4 regions of the Streptomyces parvus genome follow, and region 1 is predicted to be linked to each of the others. Evidence: riboswitches for the same ligand, from Rfam matches in the RefSeq annotation. Region 1 holds a riboswitch; each other region holds the start of a gene.
What was found. Region 1 has a riboswitch for cyclic di-AMP ahead of RNL97_RS20485 (C40 family peptidase). Riboswitches for the same ligand answer to the same signal wherever they lie in the genome.
Positions count from the first base shown of each region.

Region 2: another riboswitch for cyclic di-AMP. It lies ahead of RNL97_RS28900 (M23 family metallopeptidase); the one in region 1 lies ahead of RNL97_RS20485 (C40 family peptidase).
Region 3: another riboswitch for cyclic di-AMP. It lies ahead of RNL97_RS31485 (transglycosylase SLT domain-containing protein); the one in region 1 lies ahead of RNL97_RS20485 (C40 family peptidase).
Region 4: another riboswitch for cyclic di-AMP. It lies ahead of RNL97_RS15310 (M23 family metallopeptidase); the one in region 1 lies ahead of RNL97_RS20485 (C40 family peptidase).

Region 1 covers NZ_CP135079.1:4,282,912-4,290,626, forward strand. Annotated here, with positions in the region: gene RNL97_RS20475 (C40 family peptidase) at 1-17, opposite strand, end outside; gene RNL97_RS20480 (hypothetical protein) at 219-572, shown strand; gene RNL97_RS20485 (C40 family peptidase) at 626-1,822, opposite strand; cyclic di-AMP (ydaO/yuaA leader) riboswitch at 1,821-1,987, opposite strand; gene pcrA (DNA helicase PcrA) at 2,278-4,716, shown strand; gene RNL97_RS20495 (M23 family metallopeptidase) at 4,781-6,523, opposite strand; gene RNL97_RS20500 (esterase/lipase family protein) at 6,730-7,599, opposite strand.
Region 2 covers NZ_CP135079.1:6,208,437-6,216,151, reverse strand. Annotated here, with positions in the region: gene RNL97_RS28915 (STM4012 family radical SAM protein) at 1-553, shown strand, start outside; gene RNL97_RS28910 (STM4011 family radical SAM protein) at 561-1,478, shown strand; gene RNL97_RS28905 (SGNH/GDSL hydrolase family protein) at 1,487-2,326, opposite strand; gene RNL97_RS28900 (M23 family metallopeptidase) at 2,489-3,433, opposite strand; cyclic di-AMP (ydaO/yuaA leader) riboswitch at 3,437-3,595, opposite strand; gene RNL97_RS28895 (tyrosine-protein phosphatase) at 4,040-4,852, shown strand; gene RNL97_RS28890 (DUF6126 family protein) at 4,887-5,060, opposite strand; gene RNL97_RS28885 (helix-turn-helix domain-containing protein) at 5,125-5,733, opposite strand; gene RNL97_RS28880 (aspartate aminotransferase family protein) at 5,797-7,194, opposite strand; gene hpnH (adenosyl-hopene transferase HpnH) at 7,191-7,715, opposite strand, start outside.
Region 3 covers NZ_CP135079.1:6,787,683-6,795,397, forward strand. Annotated here, with positions in the region: gene RNL97_RS31475 (SpoIIE family protein phosphatase) at 1-1,516, shown strand, start outside; gene RNL97_RS31480 (FAD-dependent oxidoreductase) at 1,543-2,904, opposite strand; cyclic di-AMP (ydaO/yuaA leader) riboswitch at 3,388-3,546, shown strand; gene RNL97_RS31485 (transglycosylase SLT domain-containing protein) at 3,550-4,386, shown strand; partial or broken gene RNL97_RS31490 (dihydrodipicolinate reductase) at 4,663-4,971, opposite strand; gene RNL97_RS31495 (CARDB domain-containing protein) at 5,092-7,715, opposite strand, start outside.
Region 4 covers NZ_CP135079.1:3,202,808-3,210,522, forward strand. Annotated here, with positions in the region: gene RNL97_RS15305 (aldo/keto reductase) at 1-559, opposite strand, end outside; gene RNL97_RS15310 (M23 family metallopeptidase) at 770-1,801, opposite strand; cyclic di-AMP (ydaO/yuaA leader) riboswitch at 1,814-1,965, opposite strand; gene RNL97_RS15315 (PP2C family protein-serine/threonine phosphatase) at 2,250-3,476, opposite strand; partial or broken gene RNL97_RS33110 (TipAS antibiotic-recognition domain-containing protein) at 3,619-3,774, opposite strand; tRNA gene RNL97_RS15325 (tRNA-Met) at 3,892-3,965, opposite strand; gene RNL97_RS15330 (hypothetical protein) at 4,234-5,085, shown strand; gene RNL97_RS15335 (SigB/SigF/SigG family RNA polymerase sigma factor) at 5,198-6,058, shown strand; gene RNL97_RS15340 (fatty acid desaturase family protein) at 6,280-7,323, shown strand; gene RNL97_RS15345 (hypothetical protein) at 7,682-7,715, shown strand, end outside.

The sequences.
Region 1 (7,715 bases):
CTGCGGTGCGCTGCCACGGGGGCGGCATCCTTCCTCTCGGCTGTCCGCCGGCAACGGCGGCGGGTCCGGGATGGACGCTAATCCCGGCGCGGAGAAAAGAGTCGCCATGACAGCTATTGCCCTGATGTGGCGTTTCGCCGGCCACGGATGATCGAAGTGCCGAGCAAGGCTTGCCTCACTGAAGAGTAAAACTCTGGCCATGGCTAGGCTCCCGAGCCATGGACGTACTCATCAATGTCTTCGTCGCCCTGCACATCATCGGCATCGCCTCCCTGCTGGGAGGCTTCCTGACGCAGATGAAGGCCATGGGGTCGGGGACCGCCCGGTTCACCCCCGCGATGCTGCACGGCGCGCTGACCATGCTGGTCACCGGCGTGGCCCTGGTCGGCCTCAACCAGGCCGACGACCAGACCGTGAACAACGTCAAGATCGGCATCAAGCTGGCGCTGCTGGTCGTCATCCTCGCCCTGGTCTACGTCAAGCGTGACGAGGAGAAGGTCGACAAGGGCGCGTTCATCGCGGTCGGCGCCCTGACGACCGTCAACATCTTCATCGCCACCGTCTGGACCTGAGCCCGGACCCGAACCTGTCGGGGCGGCCGGTGACCGGCCGCCCCCGCCCTGTGTCACGCCGGGCGTACGCTCCCGTAGATCGGCATGTAGTAGATCGACTCCTCGCGCACGTTCGCGCCCGGCTTCGGGGCGTGGATCATCATCCCGTCGCCCTTGTAGATGCCGACGTGGCTGATGTCGTCGTAGAAGAAGACCAGGTCCCCGGGCTGGAGGTCGGACGTGGCGACCCGCGTGCCGACCTCGACCTGGTCCCATGTGGTCCGGGGCAGGGTCACGCCCGCCTCCCGCCAGGCCGCCTGCGTCAGCCCCGAGCAGTCGTAGCTGGAGGGGCCCGTCGCGCCCCACACGTACGGCTTCCCGATCTGGGCGCGGGCGAAGGCCAGCACCTTCTCCGCCTTGGCGGCGTAACCGCTGCCCGTCCCGGAGCCGGACCCCGGACCCGTGCCCGTACCGGTGCCCGATCCGGACCCCGAACCGCCGCCGGACCCCTCCGCGGCCTCCTCGCGGGTCTTCTCCTCGGCCTCGGCCTTCTCCTTCGCCTCGGCGGCCTGGCGGGCGGCCAGCTTCGCCGCCTTCTCCTTCGCCTCGGCCTCCTTCTTGCGCTCCAGCTCCGCCAGCCGCGCCTTCTCCTCGGCGGTCAGCCGGGACAGCAGTCCGCGCGCCTCGGTCAGCTTGGTCTGGACGTCCTTCTTGCTGGAGGCGAGGGTGGCCTGCGTCTCGGTCAGGGTCTCCAGGCTCTTCACGGCCTCCGCGCGCTTCCTGGCCGCAGAGGCCTGCTGCGTACGGAAGTCGCTCACGGCCTTCTGCTGCTTCTCCGTCGCCCGGTCCATCAGCCGGCTCTGGTCGAAGTACCCCTGCGGGTCGTCCGCGAAGAAGAACGTCGCCGTGGGCGCGATGCCGCCGCTGCGGTACTGGGCCGCCGCGTAGGAGCCCAGCGCCCGCCGTGCTTCGTTGATCTTCTCGGTCCGCTTCGCCACGTCCGCGAGCAGCGTGTCGACCTTCCTCTGCTGGGACGAGGAGGCGGCCCTGGCCCGGTTGTACTCCTGGGTCGCCGTGCCCGCCTGCCGGTACAGGGCGTCGACCTTCCTCTGCACGTCCTCGATGGCGGGCTTGGGCTCCGCGGGCGCTGCCGTGGCGCTCTGCGTGGAGAGCAAGGTCACCGAGGCCAGCGCGGCCGTCGTCAGCCCGACGGCGGGGGTGGTGGTGCGCACCTTCGTGCGCGGCTTGCGATGCGATGCCAAGACCGGCATCTCCTTCCGTGGACCGCCTACCGGGTTAGCTGTCGGGTTCGGACGGAACGGAAGGCTGTCCTACGGTCCGCATGCGGGAGCATGGACCGATTCACCCCGGTTCTGCGTGTGGGTCCCCGGTTCCGGACTGCCATGACGGCAGGACGGATTCGGCAGAGGTGTCCGTCAGGCGCGGTTCGCCTCTGGGAGGTACGGATCACCTGACCGAGCACGCTAGCCAAAGCGCCCCACCGCTGGGAAGGACGATGAGCGATATGCCCGATACATTTTCGTGACCTTTCCGGATCGAGGGCCCGGCACCCCCTCCGACCGGGCGCTCCTTCACGGAACGTGGACGTCCGCTCTCCGTGCGTACGGGCGAGGGGCAGGCGATTCCCCGGTGCGGGCGGCCGCTTCCGGCCGCTTCCCGGCTTCGGCACAAGGTTGTCAGTCCGTCCGCCTAGACTCGACAGGCGATGAGCAGCCTCTTTGACGACAACTTCCTGACCGGCCTCCAGCCCGCGGAGGACGGCCCCCCGCCGCCCCCCGAGGACCACGCGCCCGAAGCGGTGCCGGAGGGACTCTTCGAGGGCGTCTACGACGCGCCCCCGCCGCCCCGGGACGGGTACTACCGGGACGGCCACCCGCGCCCGGCGATCGACTCCGCCGCGCTGCTCGACGGGCTCAACACCGAGCAGCGCGCCGCCGTCGTGCACGCCGGGTCCCCGCTGCTCATCGTCGCCGGGGCCGGCTCGGGCAAGACCCGGGTGCTCACCCACCGCATCGCCCACCTGCTGGCCGAGCGGGGCACGCACCCCGGGCAGATCCTCGCGATCACCTTCACCAACAAGGCCGCGGGCGAGATGAAGGAGCGCGTCGAGCAGCTCGTCGGCCCGCGCGCCAACGCCATGTGGGTCATGACCTTCCACAGCGCGTGCGTCCGCATCCTGCGCCGCGAGTCGAAGAAGCTCGGCTTCACCTCGTCGTTCTCGATCTACGACGCCGCCGACTCCAAGCGGCTGATGGCCCTGGTCTGCCGCGATCTGGACCTCGACCCCAAGCGCTACCCGCCGAAGTCCTTCACCGCCAAGGTCTCCAACCTCAAGAACGAGCTCATCGACGAGGAGACCTTCGCCGGACAGGCCGCCGACGGCTTCGAGAAGACCCTCGCCCAGGCGTACGCGCTCTACCAGGCCCGCCTGCGCGAGGCCAACGCCCTGGACTTCGACGACATCATCATGACGACGGTCCACCTCCTCCAGGCCTTCCCGGACGTCGCCGAGCACTACCGCCGCCGCTTCCGCCACGTCCTGGTCGACGAGTACCAGGACACCAACCACGCCCAGTACACGCTGGTCCGTGAGCTGGTCGGCCCGGCCGGGGAGAACGACGCCCCCGCCGAGCTGTGCGTGGTCGGTGACGCGGACCAGTCGATCTACGCCTTCCGGGGCGCGACCATCCGCAACATCCTCCAGTTCGAGGAGGACTACCCGAGCGCGACGACGATCCTGCTGGAGCAGAACTACCGCTCCACGCAGACGATCCTCTCCGCCGCCAACGCCGTCATCGAGCGCAACGAGAGCCGCCGCCCGAAGAACCTCTGGACCAACGCCGGCTCCGGCGCCCGCATCACCGGCTATGTCGCCGACACCGAGCACGACGAGGCGCAGTTCGTCGCCGACGAGATCGACCGGCTCACCGACGCCGGCGACGCCAAGGCGGGCGACGTCGCCGTCTTCTACCGGACCAACGCCCAGTCCCGTGTCTTCGAAGAGATCTTCATCCGCGTCGGCCTGCCCTACAAGGTCGTCGGCGGCGTGCGCTTCTACGAGCGCAAGGAGGTCCGGGACGTCCTGGCCTACCTCCGCGTCCTCGCCAACCCCGAGGACACCGTCCCGCTGCGGCGCATCCTCAACGTCCCCAAGCGCGGCATCGGCGACCGCGCCGAAGCCATGATCGACGCCCTGTCGATGCGCGAGAAGATCTCCTTCCCGCAGGCGCTGCGCCGCGTCGACGAGGCGTACGGCATGGCCGCCCGCTCCTCCAACGCCGTCAAGCGGTTCAACACGCTGATGGAGGAGTTGCGCACGATCGTCGAGTCCGGCGCCGGACCCGCCGTCGTCCTGGAAGCCGTCCTGGAGCGCACGGGCTATCTCGCCGAGCTCCAGGCCTCCACCGACCCGCAGGACGAGACCCGGATCGAGAACCTGCAGGAGCTCGCCGCCGTCGCCCTCGAATTCGAGCAGGAGCGCGGAGAGGAGGAGGGCGCGGGCACGCTCGCGGAGTTCCTGGAGAAGGTCGCGCTCGTCGCGGACTCCGACCAGATCCCCGACGAGGACGAGGACGGCTCCGGCGTCATCACGCTGATGACCCTGCACACGGCGAAGGGCCTGGAGTTCCCGGTCGTCTTCCTCACCGGCCTGGAGGACGGCGTCTTCCCGCACATGCGGGCCCTCGGCCAGACCAAGGAGCTGGAGGAGGAGCGCCGCCTCGCGTACGTCGGCATCACCCGCGCCCGCGAACGGCTCTATCTGACCCGGGCCGCCATGCGCAGTGCCTGGGGCCAGCCCTCGTACAACCCGCCGTCGCGGTTCCTGGAGGAGATTCCCGAAGCCCACCTGGACTGGAAGCGCAAGGGCCCGATGGCCGCCCCCGCCGGGCCCACCTCCGGCATCACGTCCTCGCTGTCCTCCTCCCGCTCCCGCTCCGGCCCCTCGGGCTTCGCGACCCGGCGCTCCTCGGACAAGCCGACGGTCGCCCTGGCCGTCGGGGACCGGGTCACGCACGACCAGTTCGGCCTGGGCACGGTGACGGCCGTCGAGGGCCACGGCGACCAGGCCAAGGCGACGGTCGACTTCGGTGACGAGCGCCCGAAGAAGCTGCTCCTGCGGTACGCGCCGGTCGAGAAGCTGTAGGACACGCGGGAGGGGGAAGGGCCGAAGCCCTTCCCCCTCCCGCGTGTCCGCTCTCGCCGTTCCCTCAGGCCGGGTTGAGACCCTTGCTGCGCAGCCACACCAGCGGGTCGATCGCCGTGCCGCCGCCGGGCCGGACCTCGAAGTGCAGGTGCGGGCCGGTGGAGTTGCCCGAGTTCCCGGAGTACGCGATGACGTCACCGGCCTTCACCGGGCCCGAGCGGATCCTGGTGCTGCTGAGGTGGCAGTACCAGGTCTCGGTGCCGTCGGCGGCGGTCACGATCGCCATGACGCCGTAGGCGCTGTTCAGCTGGGTGCGTACGGTGCCGTCGGTCGCGGCCATCACCGGAGTGCCGTACGAGACGGGGAAGTCGATGCCCGAGTGCACGGACATCCAGTTGACGCCCGCCTGGCCGTAGTAGGCGGAGAGCCCGTGCTGCTTGACCGGCAGGACGAACTTGGGGCGCAGCGCCTCACGGCGTGCGGCCTCCTCCTCGCGCTTCTTCTTCTCCGCCGCCTGCCGCTCCCGCAGGTCGATGCGCTCCTGGGTGCGGCTCGCGCGCTCGCGGAAGTCGTCGCTGCCCTCGGAGAGCTGCGCCAGCTGGCTGTCCAGCCGGTTGTTCGCGGCGACCGGCTTGACCGTGCTGGGGTCGGCGACCGCCAGCGAGGTGGTCGTCTCCTCCGGTTTCTCCTCACCGCCGGGCATCCCGCCGACCGAGGCGGCCGCGATGCCCGCGACGCTCATCACGCAGGCGGAGGGCACCGCGACGGTCAGCAGGGCGGAGCGCTTGGCGGGGGTGCGGCGGCGGGCCCGGTTGCGCGGGGCGGGGGGACGGGCCGCGGTGCGGTTCACGGAGTGCGGGGCGGGGAAACCGTCCCCGGGGTCCTGCTCCGGCTCCGGCGCGGTGTCCGGTGCGATGTCGTGGGCGAGGGCGTCGAACTGGGCGGTGGAGGACGCGTCGGCCGCCGGTTCACCGGCCGTGCGGTCCGCCTCGGCCGGCCCCTCGGGCGCCGTCGCGTCGGCCTGCTGCTGTTCGTACGGCGAGTGCGACGTCTGTTCGGGCTCGTACGCGGCGTCCCCGGGCGTGGCGCCGGAGTTCCAGGCGGTCGCGTCGTAGGCGCCGGTGTCGTACGCGGCCGTGCCGTACGCGCCGGTCTCGTAGGCCCCGGTGTCGTAGGCGCCGGGGGTGAAGGCCGTGGTGTCGTAGGACCCGGTCTCGTAGGCGTCCGCCCCGTAGACGCCGCCGGTCGCGTACGCGGTGTCCGCCGGATACGTACCGGTCTCGTAGGCGGACGTCTCGTACGTCCCGGTGCCGTATGCCCCGGTCGCGTACGCCTCCGCCCCGTACGCGGCGTCCGTGCCGTACGGGGCGGAGGGGAAGCCGGTGGTGGGGAACGCGCCGGTGTCGGCGGTCGCCCACTGGCCGGTCAGGTCCTGGTCGTCGACCTGCTGCCAGGCCCCGGAGGTGTCCCACTGCTGCGCGGCGTGGGGCTGCTGGGCGTGCTCCTGGACGTGCTCCTGAGGGGCGTAGCCGTCGTGGGCCGGCGTCTGCTGGGCGCCGGTGCTCCACGCGGAGGCGTCGTACTGGCCGCTGTGGTCCGGCTGTCCGGTCGCGTACGCGGTGGCGAAGCCGTCGCCGTAGGTGGCCTGGCCGTAGCCGGCGTCGCCGTATCCGGCGGCGGGGTGGCCGACGTCGTAGCCGGTGTCGTGGCCGCCGGGGAGCGAGCCGAAGAGCGGGTCGGTGTCGAAGCTGCCGGTCGATCGGTCGTCGTACCCGACATGCCCGGCGTGGGGGTGCTGGTCGTTCACCAACGTCTCTCTCGCCTCGGCAGCAGGACTGTTCTGGGTCCCGGTGAGGGGTGTCCCAGGGGGAAGCAGTGGCCGCGACTGTACCCGGCGGTATGTGAGGACGACAATCTTCGACAGGTTTTGGGTCCGTAGGAAACGGGCAATCGGACGTCTTTCGGTGGACGGCAGACGCAGCCTTGGCCCTACGTTCGAGTGATGTTCTATTTTCAGGCCGCGGGCGTCGCCCCGGCGGTGGTGGCGTCGCCCTCTCCGGCCCCCGGCGCCTCAAGAGCCTCACGGACCGCGGCGGCCACCGTGGGGTGCACGGGCAGCGCGAGGTGACCGATGCCCGTGACGCGAACGTTCACCGCGTCGAGATCGGGGTGGTCGACGCACGCCGTCTCGACGGGGACCATCACCTGGTCCAACTCGCTCCAGAAGCTCACGAACCGGGTCCGGCAGCCGGGGGCGGGCCCGCGCAGCTCCTCGATCACCGAGGAGCCGCCGCGCATCTGCCGCACGATGGGGTGAACGCCCGCCCCGGGGGCGACGGCGGTCCCCCCGTGCGGGGTCCCGAGCGTCACCAGGGTGCGCACGCGCCGGTCACCGCCGAGCCGCTGTACGTAATAGCGGGCGATCAGGCCGCCGAGGCTGTGGCCGACGATGTCGACCCGGCCGTGTCCGGTGCGCGCGCAGATCTCCTCCACATGCCGGCCGAGCAGTTCGGCGGCGGTGCGGACGTCGCGGGTCAGCGGCGAGTAGTTGAGGGATGCCAGGCGGCGGCCGTGCCGGGTCAGCGCGCGGCGCAGGACGACGAACGCGGAGCGGTTGTCGATGAAGCCGTGCAGCAGGACGACGGGCGGCGCGGCGGCGGCCGCGGCCGGCAGACCGGTCGTGGCCGGAGGTCCGGCCTCGGCGGGCGCGGTCCCGCGCCGCTCGGGGGTGAGCCCGAAGGGGTAGGCGATCAGGCGCCCGGTGAGGACGAACAGCTCCAGCGCGGTGGCGCCGAGCAGCGCGGACGACAGTCGGGGGAGAGCCGGGAGGCGGGCGACGCGGGTGAGGTGGGTCAGCGGGGAGAGGGGAGGGGGGAACTTCACGGCCTGCCTCCTGCACCGGCGTACGGAGAAGGCGGCCCCCGTCCCCGTACGCCCTTGTGGGTGGCGGGACGAGGAGTGCCGCCGGCCGGCCGGCGGCGGCCGGGGTCGAGGGGCCG
Region 2 (7,715 bases), 1.9 Mb from region 1:
TTACGCGGTGGGGCGGGACCATCTGGTGGCGCACGGCTACGAGCAGGTGTCGATGCGGATGTTCCGGCGGACCGACGCCCCGCGTGAGCAGGAGGGCCCGGAGGATTACGCCTGCCAGACCGACGGCATGATCGGCCTGGGCTGCGGTGCCCGTTCGTACACCTCCGCCCTCCACTACTCCTTCGACTACGCGGTGGACATGCGGGAGATCCGGTCGATCATCGACGACTTCACCGCCACCGAGGACTTCTCCCGCGCCGAGGTCGGCCGGTACGTCGACGCGGACGAGGCACGCCGGCGGCATCTGCTGCAGTCGCTGCTCCAGGCGGCGGGGCTGCCGGTGGCGGAGTACCGGGCCCGCTTCGGCACCGATCCGGCCGCGGACTTCCCGGCCGAGCTGGCGGGGTTCGCGCGGCGGGGCTGGCTGGACACGTCGGCGCCGGACGGTCTCCTCAGGCTGTCCCCGTCCGGCCTCGCCCACTCCGACGCGCTGGGTCCCGCGCTGTTCTCCCCCGGGGTGCGGGCGGCGATGGCCGCGTACGAGCGGAAGTGAGCCGGAGATGGACCTGACGATTCTCTACCGGGGACCGCTCGCCTCCTGCGACTACGACTGCCCCTACTGTCCGTTCGCCAAGCGGCGGGACAGCCGCGCCCAGCTCACGGCTGACCGGGAGGCGCTGGAGCGGTTCACCGGCTGGGCCGCGGCGCAGAGCGGCGACCGGCTGTCGGTGCTGTTCACACCGTGGGGTGAGGGGCTGGTGCGCTCCTGGTACCGGCGGGCGCTGACCGAGCTGTCGCGCCTTCCGCACATGAACCGGGTCGCGATCCAGACGAACCTGAGCGGCCGCACCGACTGGCTGGCGGACGCCGATCCGGAGCGGATCGCGCTCTGGTGCACGTACCACCCCGGGCAGACCCCGTACGACCGTTTTCTGGGCAAATGCCGGGACCTGTCGGCGAAGGGCATCCGCTACAGCGTGGGGGTGGTGGGGTTCGACGAGCATCTCGACGAGGCGCGGCGGCTGCGGGCCCAGCTGCCGGACGCGGTCTATCTCTGGGTGAACGCCGCCGAGGGGCGCTCGTACACCGATGAGGAGGCGGCGCGCTGGACGGAGCTGGATCCGCTGTTCCCCTACAGCCGCGATCCGCACCACTCGGCGGGACTGCCCTGCCGGACGGGCGAGTCGGTGATCTCGGTGGACGGGGACGGTACGGTGCGGCGCTGTCACTTCGTCAAGGCGGAGCTGGGCAATCTCTACGACGGCAGCTACCGGCGGGCGCTCGGCCCGCGGGCGTGTCCGCTCGCCGTGTGCGACTGCCACATCGGCTATGTGCATCTGGAGTCGCTGCCGCTGTACGACGTGTTCGCCGGCGGTGTCCTGGAGCGGATACCGGCCGGGTACGGCACGGGCACGCCGCCGGACGGGCTCGTCGTGCCGGACCCGTCCCGGCGTGCCCTTCCCCTGCTGGAGCCCTGAGGGGCCTGCTACAGCGGCAGCAGGTCCGGGCGCTTGGCCGCGACGTGGTCGCCGGAGGACTCGCCGCGCAGCCGTCGGCCGATCCAGGGCACCAGGTACTCGCGGGCCCACTGGATGTTGTCGCGCCGCGCGTCGAAGGGCCTGCGCTGGGCCTGCGGCGGCCAGGGCTGGTCGGGATCGGCGGGCACCTCGTGGCCGAGGATCTGGGCGGCGCGGAGCGCGACGCGGGTGTGGCCCTCGGGCGACAGGTGCAGCCGGTCGGCGTCCCACGCGCGGCGGTCCTGGACCGAGCGCAGCGACCACAGGTCCAGCACGGGGCACTGGTAGCGGTCGGCGATGGCCCGCAGGTGGACGTTGTAGGTGGCGATCTTGCCGCGCATGTGGCGCAGCACCGGAACGCCCCGGGTGTCGAAGCCGGTGGTGACCATGACCGTGCCGACGGCGTTGCTCAGATCGGCGACGGCCCGCTCGAAGCGCTCGGCGAGATCGTCGGGGTCGGTGCCGGGCCGGATGATGTCGTTGCCGCCCGCGCAGAAGCTGACCAGGTCGGGGGCCAGTTCCTTGGCGCGCGGGACCTGTTCCTCCACGATCTGGTCGAGGAGGCGTCCGCGCACGGCGAGATTGGCGTAGCGGAAGTCCCCGTGCGGGGAGTCCTCGTACGGGGCGTCCTCGGGGCCGGCCGGATCGGGGGCCGGGAGCCGGTCGGCGAGGAGCACCGCGAAGCGGTCCGCCCAGCCGACGAAGGTCCCGTCGGGGCCGGGGTCGCCGACGCCCTCGGTGAAACTGTCGCCGATCGCCGCGTACGACCCGATGGTGTGCTGCTGGTTGTTTCTCGAATCGTCTGCCACAAGGACTTATCCTGCATCGTCCGATGTGACCTACGCGACCGTAATACGGGGTTGACGGGTGGTGAGATAGACCACCCGGTCAGTTTTCGGTAAACCCGGAATAAAGCGAGGGGCGGTGCGCCGCCGCGCACCGCCTCTCGGACACTTCTCGTCGCCGATCGGTCAGACGGAGACGCCGTGCTGACGCAGGTAGGCGATCGGGTCGACGTCCGAACCGTAGCTCGGGCCGGTGCGGACCTCGAAGTGCAGGTGCGGGCCGGTGGAGTTGCCGGTGGAGCCGGAGAGGCCGATCTGCTGGCCGCCGGTGACGCTCTGGCCGACCGAGACGTTCAGCGAGGACTGGTGGGCGTACTGGGAGTACATGCCGTCCTCGTGCTTGATGACGACCTCGTTGCCGTACGAGCCGCTGTTGCCGGCCGAGACGACGGTACCCGGACCGATGGCGAGGACGGGGGTGCCGGAGGCGGCCTGGAAGTCCGAACCGGTGTGGTAACCGCTGGACCAACTGGCGCCGGAAGCGCGGTACTGGGTGGTGACGTTGGCGTTGGCCAGCGGGGCGGACCAGCCGGAGCCGGCGGCCTCGGAGGAGCCGGTCTGCGCGGAGGCGCCGGAGCTCTCGGAGTCGTCGGCGGAGATGGTGTCGCCCTTGGGGGCTTCCTTCGGCGCGGCCTTCGGTGCCGGTTCGGCCTTCTTCGGGGCGGCCTTGGGGGCGGCGGACTTCTCGGCCGGGGCGGAGCCCTTGGCGCCGAGGGTCAGCTTCATGCCCGGGTGGATCAGGCTGGGGTTGTCGCCGACGGTGGAGCGGTTGTCCTGGTAGAGCTTCTCCCACCCGCCCTTGAGCTGGTGTTCGGCGGCGATCTTCGACAGGTAGTCGCCGGCGACCACGGCGTACGTCTTCGGGGCGGCCTTCGACGCGGCCGGAGCGGTGTGCGCGGCTGCGACCGAGGCGACGGCCGGCTTGGCGGCCGGGGCGGCCTGGCCCGCGGCGTTCGCGCCGGTGGCGCCGATGAGCGGGAGGGCGAGTGCGGCGCCGCCGGTCCCTGCGGCGAGGAAGCCGCGGGAGATCGGGCCGGACTTCGGACGACGGTGCTTACCCTTTTCGGGCATGGGGAAGTTCCTCTCCGGCGCCTGCGAGGTGAGCTGTCGGGTTCGGGCTGGAGATGCCCGGTCGCGTTGCGGCGACTTCACCCCTAGCCGGTCCGGATCTCCGGATCGGCGGCTTACCTGGTTCCCCCGCTCCTGCCACACGTGAGTGGGTGGGTGCGAATTCCGGGCGGCGGCAGGATTAGGCGATCCGTCCGGATTGACGGTGACCGTAAACCGGTCGGGACGGGCGGAACAAGCCATCGGTTGCGCGGCGGAATCATCGATTCGATATCGCTCCGGATTTCCCGTCACACTCCGTGGATCACGGATCTTGGATTTCCGTACGGGCAACGGGAAAGCTCGACGGTGCGCTCACCACGGACCGTCACGGATATGATCCCGCTCACCTCCGAAATCCCATCTCCCCCATTAGCGGGGCATGTTCTGCGAAATGCACCAATACGGACATGTCGCGAGCGGCGCTCCTGACACCGGGTCAGCCCACCCTCCCCGGCACCCGTCGCCGGGGAGGCGGCCGTGATGATTTTCCGTCGAATCGATGTCGTATCGTCACGGGAGCGCCCTCGCCGGAGAGCCGCGCCGACGCCCGAGATCCCAGGAGCCCCCGTGACCCAGCAGGTGCCGCAGGTCCCGCCGACAGAGACCGTGCTGACCGGAGTCCGCAACTTCCGCGATGTGGGCGGGCTCCCCACGACGGACGGGCGGCGCACCGCCTTCGGCCGGCTCTACCGCAGTGGCCATCTGGCGCACGCCACCGCCGAGGACGCGGCCTTCCTCGACGGGCTGGGACTGCACACGATCTTCGACTTCCGCCACTCCGCCGACCACCGGCTCGACGGTTACGACATCGAGCTGGCCGGTGTCCGCAATGTCAGCATTCCGCTCTCGGACCCGGCCGACGGCGCGGAGTTCTGGCGGCTGGTGGGCAGCGGCAACATCGAGCAGCTGCGTTCGGTCCTAGCGGGCGGCAAGGGCGTCGACCGCATGATCCGGATGTACCGCGCGACGATCGAGGACCGCACCGCCGAGCACAGCCGGGTCCTGCACGCCCTGGCCGAGGACAGCGTCCCGGCGCTGATGCACTGCGCGGCGGGCAAGGACCGGGCCGGCCTCTCGATCGCGGTCGCCCTGCTCGCGGTCGGCGTCGTACGAGAGGCGATCGAGGAGGACTACCTCAAGTCCAACGATCTCCACCGCCGGTACAAGGTGAAGCGCTCCGATCCGTCCGGAGCCGGCATGTCGCCCGAGGTGCTGGAGCTGCTGGACCCGCTGTTCGGGGCGCGGCCCGCCTACCTCGCGGCGGCCTTCGCGGCCATCGAGGAGAACTGGGGAACGACGGACCGCTATCTGTCCGAGGGGCTGAAGATCTCCCCCGAGACCCGGGAGCGGCTGCGCGAGCGGCTGCTCGACGCGGGCTGACCCCTCCGGTGACAGTTCGCCCCGGGACGGCGCGTCACTTGCTCCCGGCCACCACGAAGAGCAGGTAGAGGAAGCCAGCGACGATGTGGCCCGCCACCAGATAGGCGAAGAGCCGGATGATGACGCCGCGCGGCATCCGCTTCTCCTGCGGGTCCTCGTTCGCGCGGCGTCCGGGGCCCAGCGGGTCATAGTGCTCGGAATCGGACATGACGGTCCTCTCTGTCGGCCTCGCGGCCGGTGGAGTGAAGGGTGGAGCCGGCGGGAACGGCCGGTCAGCGCGGGTGCAATCCGCTGCCGAGGCAGAGTTCGGCGGCGGGGCTCTGCAACAGGGAGTGGACGAAGAGCAGCTCCGCGCCGCAGCGGTCGACGGCCGCGATCCGGTGCGGGGTGAGCGAGTCGAAGTGGGCACTGTCGCCGGGTTCGAGGTCGTGGACGGCGTCGCCGAGCCCGACCCGCAGCCGGCCTTCCAGGACGTACAGCCACTCCTCGCCGGGGTGGACCCGGACCAGGTCGCCCTGGGCGCCGTACGGGACGCGTACCCGCAGCGCCTGCATGGCGCGGCCGGAGCCGCCCGCCTGCCGGTACATCCAGCCGTCGGCCTTGGCCCCCTCGAAGCCGCCGCCGCGGATGATCGCGTCCCGTTCGGGCGGCTGCTCGCCGAGCAGCTCGGAGACCGTCGTACCGTAGATGCGGGCGAGCCCCAGCAGCATCGGCAGCGAGGGCTGCCTGCGGCCGGTCTCCAGCCGGGAGAGATGGGCCGGGGAGAGCCCGGCCCGCTGGGCCGCGGTCTCCAGGGTGAGGCCGCGGGAACGGCGCAGATCGCGCAGTCGGGGTGCGACGCCGGGGAGCTCGTCCGGCACCCCTTCGTCCGGAGGGTTCATACCTCTATTGGGCCAGGATCTTTCCTCTGAGGCAAGTAACTTGCCTCAGAGGCAAGTGCCAGGTCAGCGGTTGGCCACGGCCTGCTTGACCAGCGTCCGGCCGAAGTCCCACATCAGCCCGCCGCCGCTGTGCGCGTCCTCCATGACGGAGGTGAACGCCTCCACGAAACGGTCCACCTCCGCGTCCCCGATGACCAGCGGCGGAATCAGTTTGATCACTTCCAGGCGGTCGCCGGAGACCTGGGTGAGGATCCGGTGCTTCTGGAGCAGCGGCACCACGACCATCTGGGCGAAGAGTCCCTTGCGGGCCGCCTGGAGCATGGTCCAGCGGCTGCGGAGCTTCAGCGACGACGGCCTGCCGAACTCGATGCCGATCATCAGCCCGCGGCCGCGCACCTCGTGCAGCAGTTCGTACCGGTCCACCAGGGCGGCCAGCCGCTCGCGCAGGCGATCGCCGGTGCGCCGGGCGTTGGCGACGGTCTCCTCGTCCTCCATCACCGTCAGGACGGCGAGCCCGGCCGCCATCGCCTGGGCGTTGGAACCGAAGCTCGCGGAGTGGACGAGGACCCGGTCCATCGCGGAGTAGACCTTGCGGAAGATCCAGTCCTTGCCGAGGGTCGCGCCGACCGGCACATAGCCGCCGGAAAGGGCCTTGGCCACGCACACCAGATCGGGCTCGACCCCCTCCTCGTGCTGGTAGGCGTAGAAGTCCCCGGTACGCCCGAGGCCCGTCTGGACCTCGTCGGCGATCAGGAGCGCCTTGTGCCGGTGCAGCAGCTCCTGGGCCCCGCGCAGATAGCCGGGCGGGGCGGCGTGCACGCCCTTGCCCTGGATCGGCTCGACGACCAGGGCCGCGACGTCGCCCCGCTTCAGCTCGCGGCGCAGCGCGTCGAGGTCGCCGAGCGGGACGGCCGTGTCGGGGAGCAGCGGGGCGAAGCCGTCGCGGAAGCCGCGCTCCCCGTTGACCGAGAGGGATCCCGTGGTGAGTCCGTGGAAGGCGTGGTCGCAGTAGAGGACCCGGGGCTTCCCGGTGGCGTACCGGGCGAATTTCAATGCCGTCTCGACCGCCTCCGTGCCGCTGTTGCCGAAGAAGGCGCGGTCCAGGTGCGGGCTGTGGGTGAGCAGCTTCTCGGCGAGCAGTCCGGGCAGCGGCTGGCAGTCGAAGCGGGTGAGGTCGGCGAGCTGGGCGTCGAGCACGTCGTGGAGGGCCTTGCGGACGACCGGGTGGTGCCGGCCGATCCCCATGACGCCGAACCCGGCGAGCATGTCGAGGTAGTCGTTGCCCTCCGCGTCCCAGAAGTACGCGCCCTCGGCCCGCTCGTAGACCTTGTCGAAGCCGATGGTGTGCAGCATGCGCGGCAGTTGGTGGTTCAGGTGGCGCTCATGCAGCTCGTACCGTTCGGCCCCGCGCTCGGCCAGGAGCCGTCCCAGGTCGAAGCCGCCCGGCCCGCCGTCCGTCACCGGTTGCCGCCCACGCTCTCCCGCGCCGCACGCAGGGATTCCTTGAGCGATCCCATGGTGGCGAGCACAGCCGTGGGCTCGTAGCCGCAGTGCGCCATGCAGTTGGCGCAGCGCGGGTCCTTGCCCCGGCCGTACTTCTCCCAGTCGGTCTCCTCGATGAGCTGACGGTACGTCGGTACGTAGCCGTCGCTCATCAGGTAGCAGGGGCGCTGCCAGCCGAAGAGGGAGTAGTTCGGGATCGCCCAGGCGGTGCACGGGAAGTCCGCCTTGCCCTCCAGGAAGTCCAGGAAGAGCGGCGAGTGGTTGAGCCGCCAGCGGGAACGGTTGCCGCCCGCGAACGCCTTCTTGAACAGTTCGCGGGTCTGCTCGACGCCGAGGAAGTGCTCCTGGTCGGGGGCCTTCTCGTAGGCGTAGGCGGGCGAGATCATCATCTCGTCGACCTGCAGGTCGTCGTTGAGGTAGTTGAGGACCTCGATGATCGTCTGCGGGGTGTCGGTGTTGAAGAAGGTGGAGTTGGTGGT
Region 3 (7,715 bases), 2.5 Mb from region 1:
GGACCACTACCGGGCGGCTCTGATCGCCGACGAGCCCGTCCACTTCCTCGCGCGGCGCCCGCCCGCACTCTGGCTGTCGGTGTCCCTGTACCCCGGGCACGACGGGGTGAGCGTCGTCCTCCAGGCGACCGACCAGCCGGCCTACGCCCCCGGCTCCGTCACCGCGCCGGGGCTGGGCATCGGCTCGACCGCCGACCGTTCCTCCGCGCTGTACCGGCCGGTGGCGCTCGCCATCGCGCTGACCGAGGCGGTCACGGCCCGCCAGGTCTCCTCGGTGGTCACGGACGAGCTGCTGCCCGCGTTCGGCGGCCGTCAGCTCGCGATCTACCTGCTGAACGAACGCCACCTCCACCTGGCCTGGGAGACGGGGTTCCCCAAGGGGTTCCTCGACCGCTTCGACGGGGTCGGGCTCGACGTCAGCATCCCCGGGGTGGAGACCCTCACCACGGGCCGCCCGATCTTCTTCGAGTCCATGCAGCGCCTGGCCGAGGCCTATCCGGGCATCCCGATCGACACGGACGTCGGGGCGCGGGCGTTCCTGCCGCTCATCGCCTCGGGACGGCCCGTCGGCTCCTGCATCCTCGGCTTCGACCGGCCGCGCGGCTTCAGCCCGGAGGAGCGTACGGTCCTGACGGCCCTGGCCGGGCTGATCGCGCAGGCCCTGCAGCGCGCCCAGCGCTACGACAGCGAGTCGGCGCTCGCCCGCGGGCTCCAGGACGCCCTGCTGCCGCACCGGCTGCCCGAGGTGGACGGGGTGGACACGCTGGGACGCTATCTCTCCGGTACCCAGGGCATGGACGTGGGCGGCGACTGGTACGACGTCATCGAGACCGGCCACGAACTCGCCCTGGTCATCGGGGATGTGCAGGGCCACGGCGTTTCCGCCGCCGCGACGATGGGACAACTGCGCAGTGCGGTGCGGGCGTTCGCGCTGAGCAAGCACGATCCGCAGGAGGTGATGAGCGGCACGAACCGGCTGCTCATCGACCTCGACCCGGGCCAGTTCGCGAGCTGCTGCTACATCGCCCTCGACCCGGCGACCGGCGTGGCCCGTGCCGTACGGGCGGGCCATCCGCAGCCCGTGCTGCGGCGGCCCGACGGCCGGACGGAGGTGCTGGACCTGCCCGGTGGCATCGTGCTCGGGATCGACGGGGACGCGGCCTACCCGGTCACGGAGATGCGGCTCGAACCGGGAGCGATGCTGGCCCTGTTCACGGACGGGCTGATCGAGCGTCCGGGGACGGACATCGACGAGGGCGTCGAGCGGTTGCGCGCCACCGTCGAACGCATCGGCGCCGTCCCCCTGGCCGAGACGGCCGACCAGGTCATCGGCGAGGCGAGGGCGGCCACCGACCGCCCCGACGACATCGCCCTCCTGCTCGCCGCCCGGTGGGCCGAGGCCCCTCGGGCCGCCCGGCGCCCCCGGACGGCGCAGGAACCCGGGCCCGATCTGTGGCGCACGTTCAGGAGGCCGGACCCGGGGCGTACGACGGGTGCCCCGGATCCGGCCTCCTAGAAGGTGCCTGAAAGACGTCCTGCCGATCAGGCGCCGGAGGCGTCCAGCATGCCCTCGCGCTCCACGACCTTGATCCGCTCACGGCCCTGGGCCGCACCCAGCGCCTGCTCGTGGGCGTCCAGCTTGTGCCAGCCCTCCCAGGTCGTGTAGCGGACGCCCCGGTCCTCCAGGAACGCCTCGACGGCCTCCGGGGCGGGCGTCGCCGGCTCGGGCAGACGGCCGGCGGCACGGTCCTCCAGGACGCAGGCGACCGTCTCGTTGGCGTCGCCCTTGGTGTGTCCGATCAGACCGATCGGGCCGCGCTTGATCCAGCCGGTGACGTAGACCGAGGCCATGTGCTCGTCCCCGGCGATGACCCGGCCCGCCTCGTGCGGGACGGTGCCGGAGGTGACGTCGAAGGGGAGCTTGGGCAGCTCCTCGGAGTAGTAGCCGACGGCACGGTAGACGCTCTGCACGTCCCAGTCGGTGAACCGGCCGGTACCCCGGACGTTTCCGGTGCCGTCCAGCTCGGTGCGCTCGGTGCGCAGCGCGGTGACCTTGCCGTCCTCGCCGAGGATCTCGACCGGGGACTCGAAGAAGTGCAGGAACAGCTTGTGCGGGCGGTCGCCGACGTCGCGGATCGCCCAGTTCTCCAGGGTCTGCGCGACCATGTTGGCCTGCTTGTTCTCGCGGCGGGTCGCGATGGAGCCCTCGTCGTACTCGATGTCCTCGGGGTTGACGATGACCTCGATGTGGGGGGAGTGGTCCAGCTCCCGCAGCTCCATCGGGCTGAACTTGGCCTGCGCCGGCCCACGCCGCCCGAACACATGCACCTCCAGCGCCTTGTTCTGCTTGAGACCCTGGTAGACGTTGTCCGGGATCTCGGTGGGCAGCAGTTCGTCGGCCGTCTTGGCCAGGACCCGGGCCACGTCCAGGGCCACGTTCCCGACGCCGAGCACGGCGACCTTCTCCGCGGTGAGCGGCCAGGTGCGCGGGACCTCGGGGTGCCCGTCGTACCAGGAGACGAACTCGGCCGCGCCGTAGGAGCCGTCCAGTTCGATGCCGGGGATGTCGAGCGCGCGGTCGGCCTCGGCGCCGGTCGAGAAGATCACCGCGTCGTAGAACGACCGCAGGTCGTCCAGGCCGATGTCGTGCGGGTAGCCGACGTTCCCGAAGAGCCGTATCTGGGGCTTGTCCAGCACCTGGTGCAGGGCTTTCACGATGCCCTTGATCCGCGGGTGGTCGGGGGCCACCCCGTAGCGGATGAGACCGAAGGGGGCGGGCATGCGCTCGAAGAGGTCGATGGAGACCCCCGGGTCCTGGCAGACCTCGGATTTGAGCAGCGCGTCCGCAGCGTAGATACCGGCGGGGCCGGCTCCGACAATGGCGACGCGGACGGGGCGTGTCATGGCGTGGTGATCCTTCGGGGCGGGCGAACGCGGGCAGGTACAGCGTACGTCGGAGGTAAGGGTTGGCTTACTAGTCTCCACCTCACACCGTAAGCGATCGCCGGGCGGGCCCTTCGGCCGACCCCGCCTGGAGTGCCCGATCGGCCCGTTTTGTTCTACCGATATGGTCGATTTGGCCCCTATGGGGCTCATGGTCAATAAAGGGCTTATTAGGGTTACCGGGGCATTTGCTTAGGCGCAATTTCGCCATCGCCGCGAGGGAGTGGTGAGCGTCACGTCCAAGAGGGCGGACGCCGAAGCGGACGTATCGGTTCCCTTCTGCGCGAGGAAAGTTGACGCCGTGACGGCGCGGCCCGATCCGGCAATTCCGCTATTCGATCATGCGCGGAAAGGGAAATCGGGAATGCAGGGCTTGTTCCGTCCGATGTTTCTCGCCTACGGTCACCGTCAATCCGGATGGAACGCCGAATCCTGCCGCCGTCCGGGAATCCGAAACCCACTCACGTACGGCAGGAGCGGGGGACCCAGGTAAGCCGCCGATCCGTAACCGGAACGGCTTGGGGTGAAGTCGCACGACCGTGCGGCCAGACATCTCCCGTCTGAACCCGACAGCTCACCTCGCAGGCGCCGGAGAGGAAATCCCCCATGCCCGCACTGGGTAAGCACCGTCGTCCCAAGTCCATCTCGCTCGGCCGCGGCCTCGCCGCCGTGACCACCGGTGGAGCCGTTCTCGCCCTCCCGGTGATCGGTGCCACCAGCGCCTTCGCCGCTCCTGCCCCCGCCGCCGCGGCGCAGGCCGTGGCGCCCGCCGCGGTGGTCGCCCAGGCGAATCCCGCCGCGAAGGCCGCCCCCGCCAAGCATTCCGTGATGGCCGGCGAAACGCTTTCCAAGATCGCTCGCGAGCATTCCGTCAGCGGCGGCTGGAAGAAGCTGTACGAAGGAAACCGGAAGATCATCGGATCGAATCCCGATCTCATTCACCCGGGTATCAAGCTGGACATCGGAGTCACGTCCGATGCCTCGTCGGACGGTAAGACCTCCAAGGCTTCTCCGTCCGCCGCGCGCGGCGCTTCGGCGGACCGCGCCGACCGTTCGGAGCGCATCAACGCCGCCCCCGTGGCAAAGGCCGCTCCGGCCGCCGAGAAGAAGGTCGTCACCTACACGAACGACCTCGACGGCTGGATCCGGGAATCGCTGGCGATCATGGCGGAGCAGGGCATCCCCGGCACCTACGAGGGCATCCACCGCAACATCATGCGCGAGTCCTCCGGCAACCCGGCCGCCATCAACAACTGGGACTCCAACGCGGTCAAGGGCACCCCGTCCAAGGGGCTGCTCCAGGTCATCGACCCGACGTTCCAGGCCTACCACGTGCCCGGCACCTCGACCGACAGCTACGACCCGGTCGCCAACATCACGGCCGCGTGCAACTACGCGGCGGACCGCTACGGCTCGATCGACAACGTCTTCGGCGCCTACTGATCCCTGCGCGACCGCACAGCACGAAGGGGCCCCGGACCGCACGGTCCGGGGCCCCTTCGTGGTCCCGGGGTGTCGCCGGGAAGTTACCCCCGAGTTTCTCGTGTACTTACCTCGCGAACCGCAGGAGAACCTGTTGCACTCTGCGGAGAGTGAGGGACGTCACATGAACGACAATGACATGCAGGACAGCGGGGCCAAGGGTGTTTCGCGTCGAAGATTCATCACTGGAACAGGTTCTTTTCTGGGAGCCGCGGCGATCGTCGGGCACGTCCCCCGGGAGGGCGTGACGACCACCGCACCGGCCCGGATCGCCCGGCCGATGTCGGCCAGGGCGTCATCGGGACGGATGTCGCCGGACGCCGTGTAGACCACCGCCCGGGGGCGGGAGGCCAGGACGGCGCCGATGCCGTCGGTGGCCGCGACCCCGAGCGGGTGCCCGAGACCGCCGAGTTCGCCCGCGTCGCGGCCGACCTTGGCGGGACCGTGCACGAGGACGGCGGCGAGCGTCAGTGCCGGAGGGGCCTCGACGGCGCGGACCGCCGCGCGGCCGACGTTGCCGGTACCCCAGACAACCGTGGGAATCATGCGCGGAGGGTAGCTCCGGGGCCTTGCACTTCCCAGAGTTGTGACCCCACCGAATCCCCGGGGCAAAGGGTGTTCCCGGGCCGGCGGGGGATCCGCCGGCCCGGGAGCCGGTCAGGTCGTTCAGCGCTTCGCGCGGGCGCCGTTCGGGGTGCCGGAGATCGTGAACTGCGAACCCGGCTCGATCAGCACATGGTCGTCGCGCGAGTCGGTGATCGTCACGTCGGTGAGCGTCGCATTGCCGCGTGCGCCGCCCATCGCGAGGATGCCGGAGCCGTTGTTGGACGAGTCGATCCGCACGTTCTGGATCTTGACGTCCGGCATCAGGCCGCCACCCGTCTTGAACTGGATGCCGTCGTAGGTGGAGTCGACGATGTCCGTGTCGCGGATCGTGACTCCGGGGATCGGCAGATTCTGCGGGAAGAGGGTGATCGCACCGAACTCCTGGTCCTCGTTCCAGAAGGCTCCGCCGGTGCGGTACAGGCCGTTGTTGGCGATCAGCGTCTGCCCGGAGAAGGGCAGCGGATCGTGGTCGGTCGCCAGCATGATGGCCGGGTAGTTCATGGTGTCGGAGATCAGGTTGTTCTCGATCTTGTTGCCGTGACCGCCGTAGATCGCGATGCCGTTGGCGCGCCACGGGAGCTGGATGGTGTTGTTGCGGAAGCTGTTGTCGTGGCCGATGTCGACGGTCTGGTCCTTGACGTACTTGCTGGACCAGACGGCGAGCGCGTCGTCGCCGGTGTTGCGGAACGATGAGTTGTAGACCGTGGAGTTCCGGGTGCCGTTGGCGAAGTTGATGCCGTCCGCGTACGTGTTGCGGATCCGCATGCCGGTGAACTCGACGCCGTCGCCCGGGTTCCACAGCTCCTGGATGTTGTCGAAGTCGCGGCCGGCCCAGACACCCACGTTGGCGTGCTCGATCCAGACATTGCTGATCTTCGTGTCCTTGCCGAACCGGCCGTTGAGCGCGACGCCGCCCTCGTGGTTGCCGTCACCGCCGCGGATCGTGCCCGAACCGAATATGGCGATGTCGGAGATTTGCGTGTTCTCGTCGATGTCGAAACCGAAGTTGCCCTCGTGCGGGTGGTTGATACCGCCCGCTTCATGCGGCGGGGTCAGCGTGTAGAGCTGGGAGTGCCACATGCCCGCGCCCCGGATCGTCACGTCCCGGATGCCGACCTGGTTCCACTGGCCCCGGTCGAGCGGGTCGTCGGTGAGGATCTTCTGCTCCTGGCGCCACTGGCCCGCCGGGATCCAGACGCAGTCGATCCGGCCGTTCTGGTTGGCCGTCACCGCGCGCTGGATGGCGGCCGTGTCGTCGAGCCCGTCGTTCGCCACCGCGCCGTACGTCGTGATGGAGACACAGCCGGACGGCTGCGAGGAGGGCGCCGCCACCTGCTCCAGGTCTATCAGGTCGATGATGTGGAAGGCGGCGTTGTCGCTCGCGTCGCGCTGGAGGCGGAACTCCGTTCCCGCCGGGTAGGTCTCGGTGAGCAGGGCGTGGGACTCGTCGAACAGCCGCCGCGCGTCGCCGCCCGGAGTGTTGGTGAGCCCCTCGGGGCTGTCGGTGTTCCCGTACAGCCAGCTGTGCTTCGAGGAGAGGCCGAGTTTGCGGACGAACTCGCCGTCGGCGTACAGGCTGATGGTCGCATCGCGGCCGCCGCCGCCCGGCGCGTCCGGGATGGAGTTGCGGACGACGAGCGAGTTCGCCGGGGCGGTCGAGGTGAACTCCACGTAGTCACCGGTGGAGTTGAGCCGCACCGACTCGCGGCCGGAGGACTCGGTGGCGAAGTTGGTGTGCCCGAAGGTGCGTTCGGCGTCGGACTGGAGCAGTGTGCCCTTGTAGTCGGCCTTCTCCGCCTCCAGTTCGGTGTACGGGACGGCGGCGCCGCGTCCGACGACGATGGACCGGGCGAAGGTGTTGTTGGTCTCACTGGTCTCGGCGACCAGGTTCGTGGCGTCGGCGGTGGCGGTCAGGGTCGCGCCGCCGCTCGCCGCCGTCCAGCTGCCGCCGACCGTGACGTTCGCGGTCGCGCCCGCGGCGATGGCCGGGGTGGTGCCGTTGAGCGTGGTGGAACCGACGGTCAGCCGGGTGACCGTGCCCGCGTTCACCGCACTGGTGCCGCGGTTGTGCACCGCAACGGTGAAGGTGACCGCCGCGCCGACGGCCGGGTTGGCCGGGCTGGAGGTGATGGAGCGGGCCTCCAGGTCGGGGCCGGGGCTCTGACCGACCACGAGCGGGGAGGCGGTGGTGCGGCTGTTGTTGGTGTTGTCCGACTCGGCGACCGTGTCGGTCGGGTCCACCAGTGCCGAGACGGTGTACGCCCCCCGCGGCCGCTTGCCGACTTCGACCGAGATCGGGGCCGAGGCCCCGGCCGCGAGGGGGCCGACCGGCGCGCTGCCCACGACCACGCCGCCCAGGCTCACATGGACGGCGGTCGCGGGGGAGGCGGCCGAGCCGGCGTTGCGGACGGTGCCCTCGACGGTGATGTCGTCCGTCTCGGACGGTGACGAGGGGCTCCAGGACAGCGCGCTGACGGTCAGGTCCGGGTTGGGAGCGGCCGTCCCGAAGACCTGGATCTCGGCGATCTGGGCGCCGGGAGCCTCGGTGTTGGAGAAGAACTTCAGCTGGAGGTCGGCGACCCGGCCGTCCACCGGGATGGTCACCGTGTTCCGGTTGGAGCCGGGGTTGAACACATAGCCGGCGCGGGTGCGCAGCGAGGTGAACGCAGTGCCGCCCTGCGCCC
Region 4 (7,715 bases), 1.1 Mb from region 1:
GGTTGTAGTGCGGCTGGAGCGCGACGTACCGGGCGAGGCCCTCGCGTTCGGAGAAGGCGAGGGAGGCCGCGAGGCGCTCGGGGCTGATGTTGGAGGCGGCGATGTGGCGCACCTTGCCGTCCTTCACCAGCTGGTCGAGGGCGGTGATGATCTCCTCGACCGGGACGGTCTCGTCGTCGAAGTGCGTGTAGTAGAGGTCGATGTGGTCGGTGCCGAGGCGGCGCAGGGACGCTTCGGCCGCGCCCTTGATGGTGCCGGCGGCCAGGCCCCGGAAGTCGGGGTGGGCGCCGGCCTTGGTGGCGACGACGATGTCGGACCGGTTGCCACGGGAGGCGAGCCACTTGCCGATGACGGTCTCCGACTCGCCGCCGTGGTTGCCCTCGACCCAGGCGGAGTACGCGTCGGCGGTGTCGATGAAGTTGCCGCCGGCCGCGACGTACGCGTCCAGGACGGCGAAGGACTGTTCCTCATCCGCCGTCCAGCCGAAGACGTTGCCGCCGAGGGCGAGGGGGAAGACCTGGAGGCCGGAGGTGCCGAGGAGAGTGCGCGTGGAAGTCATGCGAGGGTCCAACGGGCCGGGCGGGGACGGTATTCCGCCGCGTACTCCGTCCGGGATTCCGCCGCGTACGCCTTCCGGGCCTGTCGCCCCCTCCCCCGGACAGACCGGCAGCCCTGACGTCGGGGGGTGTGCGTCAGGGCTGCCGGGGTTTCGGGGCGGGCCGCCGGAGAAGGGCGGCCCCGGGCCGACGGCGCGCGCCGGCCCGAGGGCTCAGACCTGCAGGCCCTTGCTGGTCAGCCAGGCCATCGGGTCCATCGCCGAGCCGCCCGCGGTGCGGACCTCCATGTGGAGGTGGACGCCGGTCACGTTGCCGGTGGCGCCCATGCGGCCGATGGTCTCGCCCGTGGTGACCTTCTGGCCGACCGAGACGTCGATCGAGGACTGGTGGGCGTACCAGATCTCGGTGCCGTCATCGAGCTGGAGCACCGTGCGGTAGCCGTACGAACCGGACCAGCCGGCCGACGTGATCGTGCCGCTGTGCACGGCCTTGAGCGGCGAACCGGCCGCCCCTGCGAAGTCGAGGCCGGTGTGCTGGCCGGAGGACCACATCGCGCCGGACTGACCGTAGGTCGAGCTGATCGTGTACGAGGAGGCCGGCAGGGAGAAGCTGGCGGCGAGCTTGGCGAGACGCTCCTCCTCCGCCTTCTTCTTCGCCGCTTCCTCTGCCGCCTTCTTCTTCGCGGCGGCTTCGGCCTCGGCCTCGCCCTGCTGCTTCTTGGCCTCTTCCGCCGCCTTCTCGGCGGCTGCCTTCTCCGCCGCTGCCTTGGCCTCGGCGTCGGCGCTGGCCTGCTGCTGCTCGGCCTGCTGGAGGATCCGGGCGCGCAGTGCCTCGCCGGCGTCGGTGCCCTGCTCGGCCTCGGCGCTGGTGAGTCCGGCGGTGGTGAGCGGCGCGGCCGCGGCGACCGGGACGGCCTCCGCGTCGTCGGACATGAAGGACCCGACGCCGGGAAGGGACTTGGCGTCGGGGAGGTTGTCCGCGATGGAATCGGGAAGAGAGATGGAGACGGGTGCCTTGTCCTGAGCGGTGGCCATGCCCCCCGCTCCGACGGCCGCTATGACGCCGACCCCGAGGACGGTGGAGCTACGGGCCAGACCACGCTGCTTGGCGACGCGGTGCCTGCCGCGCACGGGACGGATGGAGTCCTCGGTGGGATTCCACTCCCCCACGGACCGCTCGGCGCCACCGTAGCTGTCGGGGCTGAAGGGTGACGGGGCCTCAGGGGCAGGCTTGTTGGACGCCACGTGGGCGCACTCCTTTCCTTCCTTCTCGCCTACCGGGTTAGCTGACGGGTTCGGAGCAGGAAGGTCTCCTACGGGCCCCTCCGCCTCTCACGAGACGCAGGCGTCCGATTCACCCCATGTAGGTGGTTCCCCGGTTCCCTTGCGGAATTCGGCGCTCGCGCGCGGCGCCGTCCCTGACGACGGCTGTGACGACCGCGCTGCGTTATCGAACGTTAATAGACACCCGGGCCCGATTCCAAGCTGTTCCTGTTGATCATTAACGAACAGGGGTGGGAGGTACGGGGCACAAGCGGGTGGAATCGGGCGACTTGACCGGAGCTCAGCCACACGTCTTTTTCTGACGGTGTATCAAATGTTATGCGGAGCGGTGCGCTTCGATCACACACCGTGTCATCGCTCCGAGTCCGGCGGTCGGCACGTACACGCGTGGACGCGTGGGGTCGCCACGTCAGCGGGCCGCGTCCTCGTCGCCCCGGCCCACGATCTTCACCGTGGTCCGGCGCACGGGCTGCCCCTCCGCCGGCCGGCCGACCGCGATCAGCGCCATGTCGTCCGTGGCATGCCCGCCCGTGTGCAGCCGTACGTCATCGGTCAGCGCCGACAGCAGCTCCTCCGGCCCCGGGAAGATCCGGCCGCGCAGCCGGGCGGCCGGATCGTAGAAGACCCCGTTCGCGTCCCGGGCCTCGGACAGGCCGTCCGTGAAGGCGAGGAGCGTCGCCCCGGGAGGCATCGCCCACTCCTCGGCGCGGTCCGGCCACACCCCCAGCTCCATCCCCAGCGGCAGTGCGGGCACCGAGGGCGCCAGCACCTCCAGAGCCCCGTCCGCGTGGAGCAGGATCGGCTCGGGGTGGCCGCGGTTGACCAGACGGACCGTGGCCGCCCCGGGCGGGATCTCGGCCAGTACAGCGGTGACGAACCCCTCCATGGCGTCCAGCCCGTACCGTCGCGTCCCCTCACGGGCCAGCGCCCGCTCCAGCCTCTGGGCCACGCCCTCCAGCGAACGCTCCTGCTCGGCGGCCTCCCGGAACGCGCCGATGATCACCGCCACCGCGCCGACGGCGTCCAGCCCCTTGCCTCGGACGTCGCCGACCACGATCCGTACGCCGTACGGGGTGTCCGCGACGGCGTACAGGTCGCCGCCCACGAACTCGTCCGCCTGGGCCGCCTCGTACCGTGCGGCCACCTGGAGCCCGCCGGTCCGCTCGGCGGGCGTCGGCAGCACGGCCCGCATGGCGGTCTCGGCGACGGCGCGGGCCGAGGCGAGCTGCTCGTTGCCGCGCCGCACGACGCCGTTGATGACGAGGGCCAGCACCGAGCCCGTGAGCACGGTGATCATCTCGATGACCGGGACCACCTGGGTGGACGTCCCGTCGGAGATCCGCATCACGGTGACGGAGATGACCGCAGCGATCCCGGTGCGGACGGTCCGGGACAGCGAGAAGAACGGGGCGGCGATGAGCGGGGCCGCGACGAAGAGGGGGACGGCGGTGAAGTTGGGCGGGGCCAGCCAGTCGAACAGCAGTCCGCCGACGATGAGCAGGGCGGGCAGCATCCGGATGAACCGCCCGGTGCCCCGTCCACCGCCGAACGTCAGCTCCCCCTCCCGGGAACCGAACACCGCACGGCCCACGGCATCGATGCTCCCCGCCGCTCCGCTGTGCCGTCTCTCGGCCATCCCCACCTGTGCACTCCTGCCCGGTCCACCCACGGCTGCGGACGGTACCGCGCCCCGCCCAGGCTTCCCGGAGCCGCGCCGAGCGGCGACTCCGCATCGGCCGAATAGGGGGAAACCCGAGTGGCGGCCCGGCCGACCGTGGTCAGTCGGAGAGCCGGTGCTGCGCGCGGACCGTCGGTGCGTCCCGTACGAAGGCGGCGGTGCCGTCCCCGTAGCGATCGTAGTTCTTTCCGGAGCACGGGTCGGCGACATACATCCCCCCGAGCCCGATCACGTACGAACGGCCGGCCGCGGGAGCCCGGACTCCCGCAGCATCGTGGTGCGGCCCGGCGGGCGATTTCCTGAATGGACCACTCCGTGCCGGGCAACGACTCGGGCCCGGCACGCTGTCTGCGTGCCGGGCCCGGATCTTCAGTAGCGGGGACAGGATTTGAACCTGCGACCTCTGGGTTATGAGCCCAGCGAGCTACCGAGCTGCTCCACCCCGCGTCGGTAAACACAACTGTACGGCATTCCCGGAGTGCGGCTGACCAATTGCTCCGGGCATCCCCCCGGCACGTCCGTTACGGCGAGGTGGCGCCGGAGACGCGCAGGGCCGAGCACCCGGCCGTCGGGACCTGCGGCGGGAGGAGGCGGCACCAGGAGCCGTCGAGTCGCATGGCAGGGCGTTCGGGCCTGGCGTAGCGTGAAATTCAGGGGTGGGGTTCGGCATGTGAGCTTCTTACGTGCACCGTCCGATTTGCCGGGAGGTCGCGGCATGGCACGGGGTATCCGTAACACCATCGGACTGATCTTGGCGGTCGTCGGCGCTGCCGCAGCTGTCTGGGCGCCCTTCCGCAACTGGTACGAGGGGCGGCTCGGACACGACTTCCGGGTCTGGGAGCTCTTCACCGGGGCCGGCATCACGGACTCGGGTGCGGGGCTGTTCGCCTCCATGTTTCTCCCTCTCTTCGTCGGGGCGCTCCTCACGGTTCTCGGCGTCGCGTTTCGATCGCGGCTCCTCGTCCTGATCGCGGGAATCATCACGCTCGGATTCGCCGTCCTCTGGATGGTCCGGCAGGCACAGGCGCAGGGCAGCCTGACCGTCACGGGCGACGGTGACGGGCTCGGCAGCGGCGTGGGACTGGCCCTGCTCGGCGGTCTCCTCATGCTCATCGGCTCGGCCGTCATGAGCGGGCGCGAACGCCGGGCGGTGCGAAACGCCCGCCATGAACGGGAGCAGCGAGGGCGCGACGCTCTGGACCGCGAGGAGGACACGGAGCGCCACCGCACCGGAGTCGAGCAGTCGTACGGTACGGCCGCCCGGGACGGGGCGGCCGGAGGCGAGACCGACCGAGCCGGTGCGACCGAGGCACGCCCCGACACCGACGCCGGCCCCGCTCGGGGCACGTCGGCCCAGGGCGACTCCCAGCGGCGCTTCGGTCGTCCTCAGGAGCAGACGTCGCCGCCGCGCGGCCGACCGGTTCCGGCGAGGGACGCCGGCGGCGAGCCCGGGCGGGGGGAGACGGACCGGACCCAGTACGAGCAGAGCGACCGGGCCAAGGGATCCGAGCGCCCCGAGGACGGCCCGTCGGGCAGGAGGTACCCGGATCGCGGAGACCAGTCGTAGGCGCACTGCCGCGCCCATCTGCCCGGATCGCGTATTCCGTCCGGATCCGGGTAGGTGAGCATGGTGCCGGCGGGTCTCCGGCGGCACCTTCTGGGGCAGGGGAATCATCGCAATGCCGATATCCACAACCGCTCCGGCTCCGGTCACCGCCGCGCCCCTCCCGGCGCTCCCGCAGATCCGCGACCCTCGCAAGGTGGCGCCGAGGGACGCCCGCGCTCTCAGTTCCGTCTTCTTCGAACGGCTGCAGGTGCTGGAAGAGGGCACGCATGAGTACCGGTACGCACGGAACACCCTGATCGAGACGAATCTGTCTCTGGTCCACTTCGCCGCGAGACGGTTCCGCAGTCGCGGCAACGGCGAGATGGAGGACATCGTCCAGGTCGGAACGGTCGGCCTGATCAAGGCGATCGACCGGTTCGACCTCAGCCGGGAGGTGAAGTTCACCTCCTTCGCCATCCCCTACATCGTCGGGGAGATCAAGCGGTTCTTCCGCGACTCCACCTGGGCCGTCCACGTACCGCGTCGCCTGCAGGAGCTGCGCGTCACGCTCGCCAGGACCAAGGAGGAACTCGCCGGAAGACTGGACCGGGATCCCACCGTCCCGGAACTCGCCCGCCATCTCGGGTTCAGCGAGGAGGTGATCATCGACGGTCTCGTCGCCTCGAACGGGTACACCGCGGGATCCCTGGACGCTACTGTCGGAGGCGAACGGAACAGCGCGTCGATCGTCACCCACGGTGATATCGAGGGGGACGTCGACCCCGCCATCGAGAAGGTCGAGAACCTTCAGACGCTGGCGCCCCTCCTCGCGGACCTGAACGAGCGCGACCGTTCCATCGTGGCCCTGCGCTTCGGCCAGGAGATGACCCAGTCCGAGATCGGCTTGCGGCTCGGCCTCTCCCAGATGCACGTCTCCCGGCTCCTGGCCCACCTCCTCGACCGGCTCCGCACCGGCATGCTGACGCAGAACTGAGCGGGATCGCGCGAACTCCACGCTGACCGGGCGGTGTGGAGCACGTACAGATACGTCTCGCCCTGACGCACCGGGTGCTGCCCGCACCCACCGCCTGGCCTGGTTGCCCTCAACGCCTCGCACGGTGAGCAGCGGCCCACCCCTCCGGGGTGCGGAGTCCGTACGCAACGCCGGTGACCGTCCAACGGCTGCCCGATGCCAGCCACGAGAGGTTCGTTCTCATGACCGCAGAAGTCTCCGTCAGCCCCGAGCGGACGACCGGGAGCGATTTCGCCCGGCTGTCCAAGAGAATCGTCGACCAGGGTCTGATGGCTCGGCGCCCCCGCTACTACGCGGTCCGCATCGTGGCCGTGAGCGCGCTGTACGTCGCCGGCTGGACCGCGTTCGTCCTCGTCGGCGCCTCCTGGTGGAACCTGGCCGTCGCCGTCTTCCTGGCCGCGGTCTTCGGCCAGGTGGCGCTGCTGGCCCATGACATCGCCCACCGCCAGGTCTTCCGGCTGCGGAAAGCGAGCGAGAGGGCGGGGCGCGTCGCCGCGAACGTCGGCATCGGCATGGGCTACGGCTGGTGGCAGGACAAGCACACCCGCCACCACGCCAACCCCAACCACGAGACGCTCGACCCCGACATCGAGCCCGATCTGCTGGTCTGGTCGCAGGACCAGGCCCGAGCGGCCAAGGGCCTGCCCCGGCTGATCGGCCGCTCGCAGGCGTACCTGTTCTTCCCCCTCCTCACTCTGGAAGCCTTCAACCTGCACGTGTCGGGGCTGCGGGCGCTGGCCGACCGTTCGCTCAAGCACCGCCTGCTGGAGGGGGCACTGCTCGTGGCGCACTTCGCCGTCTACCTGACGGCTCTCTTCCTGGTGCTGCCGCCCGGCATGGCGATCGCCTTCCTCGCCGTCCACCAGGGCCTCTTCGGTCTGTACCTCGGGTCGGTGTTCGCCCCCAACCACAAGGGCATGCCGATCCGGACCGGCAAGGACCGCCCGGACTTTCTGCGCCGCCAGGTTCTGACGTCACGCAACGTCCGCGGCAACTGGTTCACCGACATCGTCCTGGGCGGGCTGAACTACCAGATCGAGCACCATCTCTTCCCGAGCATGCCCAGCCCCAACCTGCGCAGGGCCCAGCTCGTCGTCCGCCGCTACTGCGAAGAGCTGGATGTCGCCTACCTGGAGACCAGCCTGATCGCCTCCTACCGGCAAGCACTCCGCAGCCTGCACCAAGCAGGCGCTCCCCTGCGCCGGACCGAGGCACGCGCCGCCTGATCGGTGGTCCGAGGCACGCGGCGTCTGATCGGTGGTTCCTGACCCGCCCGCCGGACCGTACTCACTCACCGCGACAGCGCGACGCGCCCGGCGCCCGACTCCGGGCGCCCCGCAGACGTACGACTCCAGGGCGGACCACGTGAAGCACACCACCGCTCCACCGTGGCGGCGCCCCCGGCAACGCTGCCGTACCGAAGACGCCTCGACAGGGCGACCTGTGGGCTCAAAGCCTCTCTGCCTGGGCGGCTGGGTTCCCCGCCGCACAGAGCTCAAACGCATGGCCTCTTCTCCTGCTGGGACCGGGGGACACGGCTCTCCACACCCGATCGCCCCGGCAGCCGTCTGCGAGGATGCGGGCATGGACGTCCGGAGCAGGAACCACGTCGAGGTGA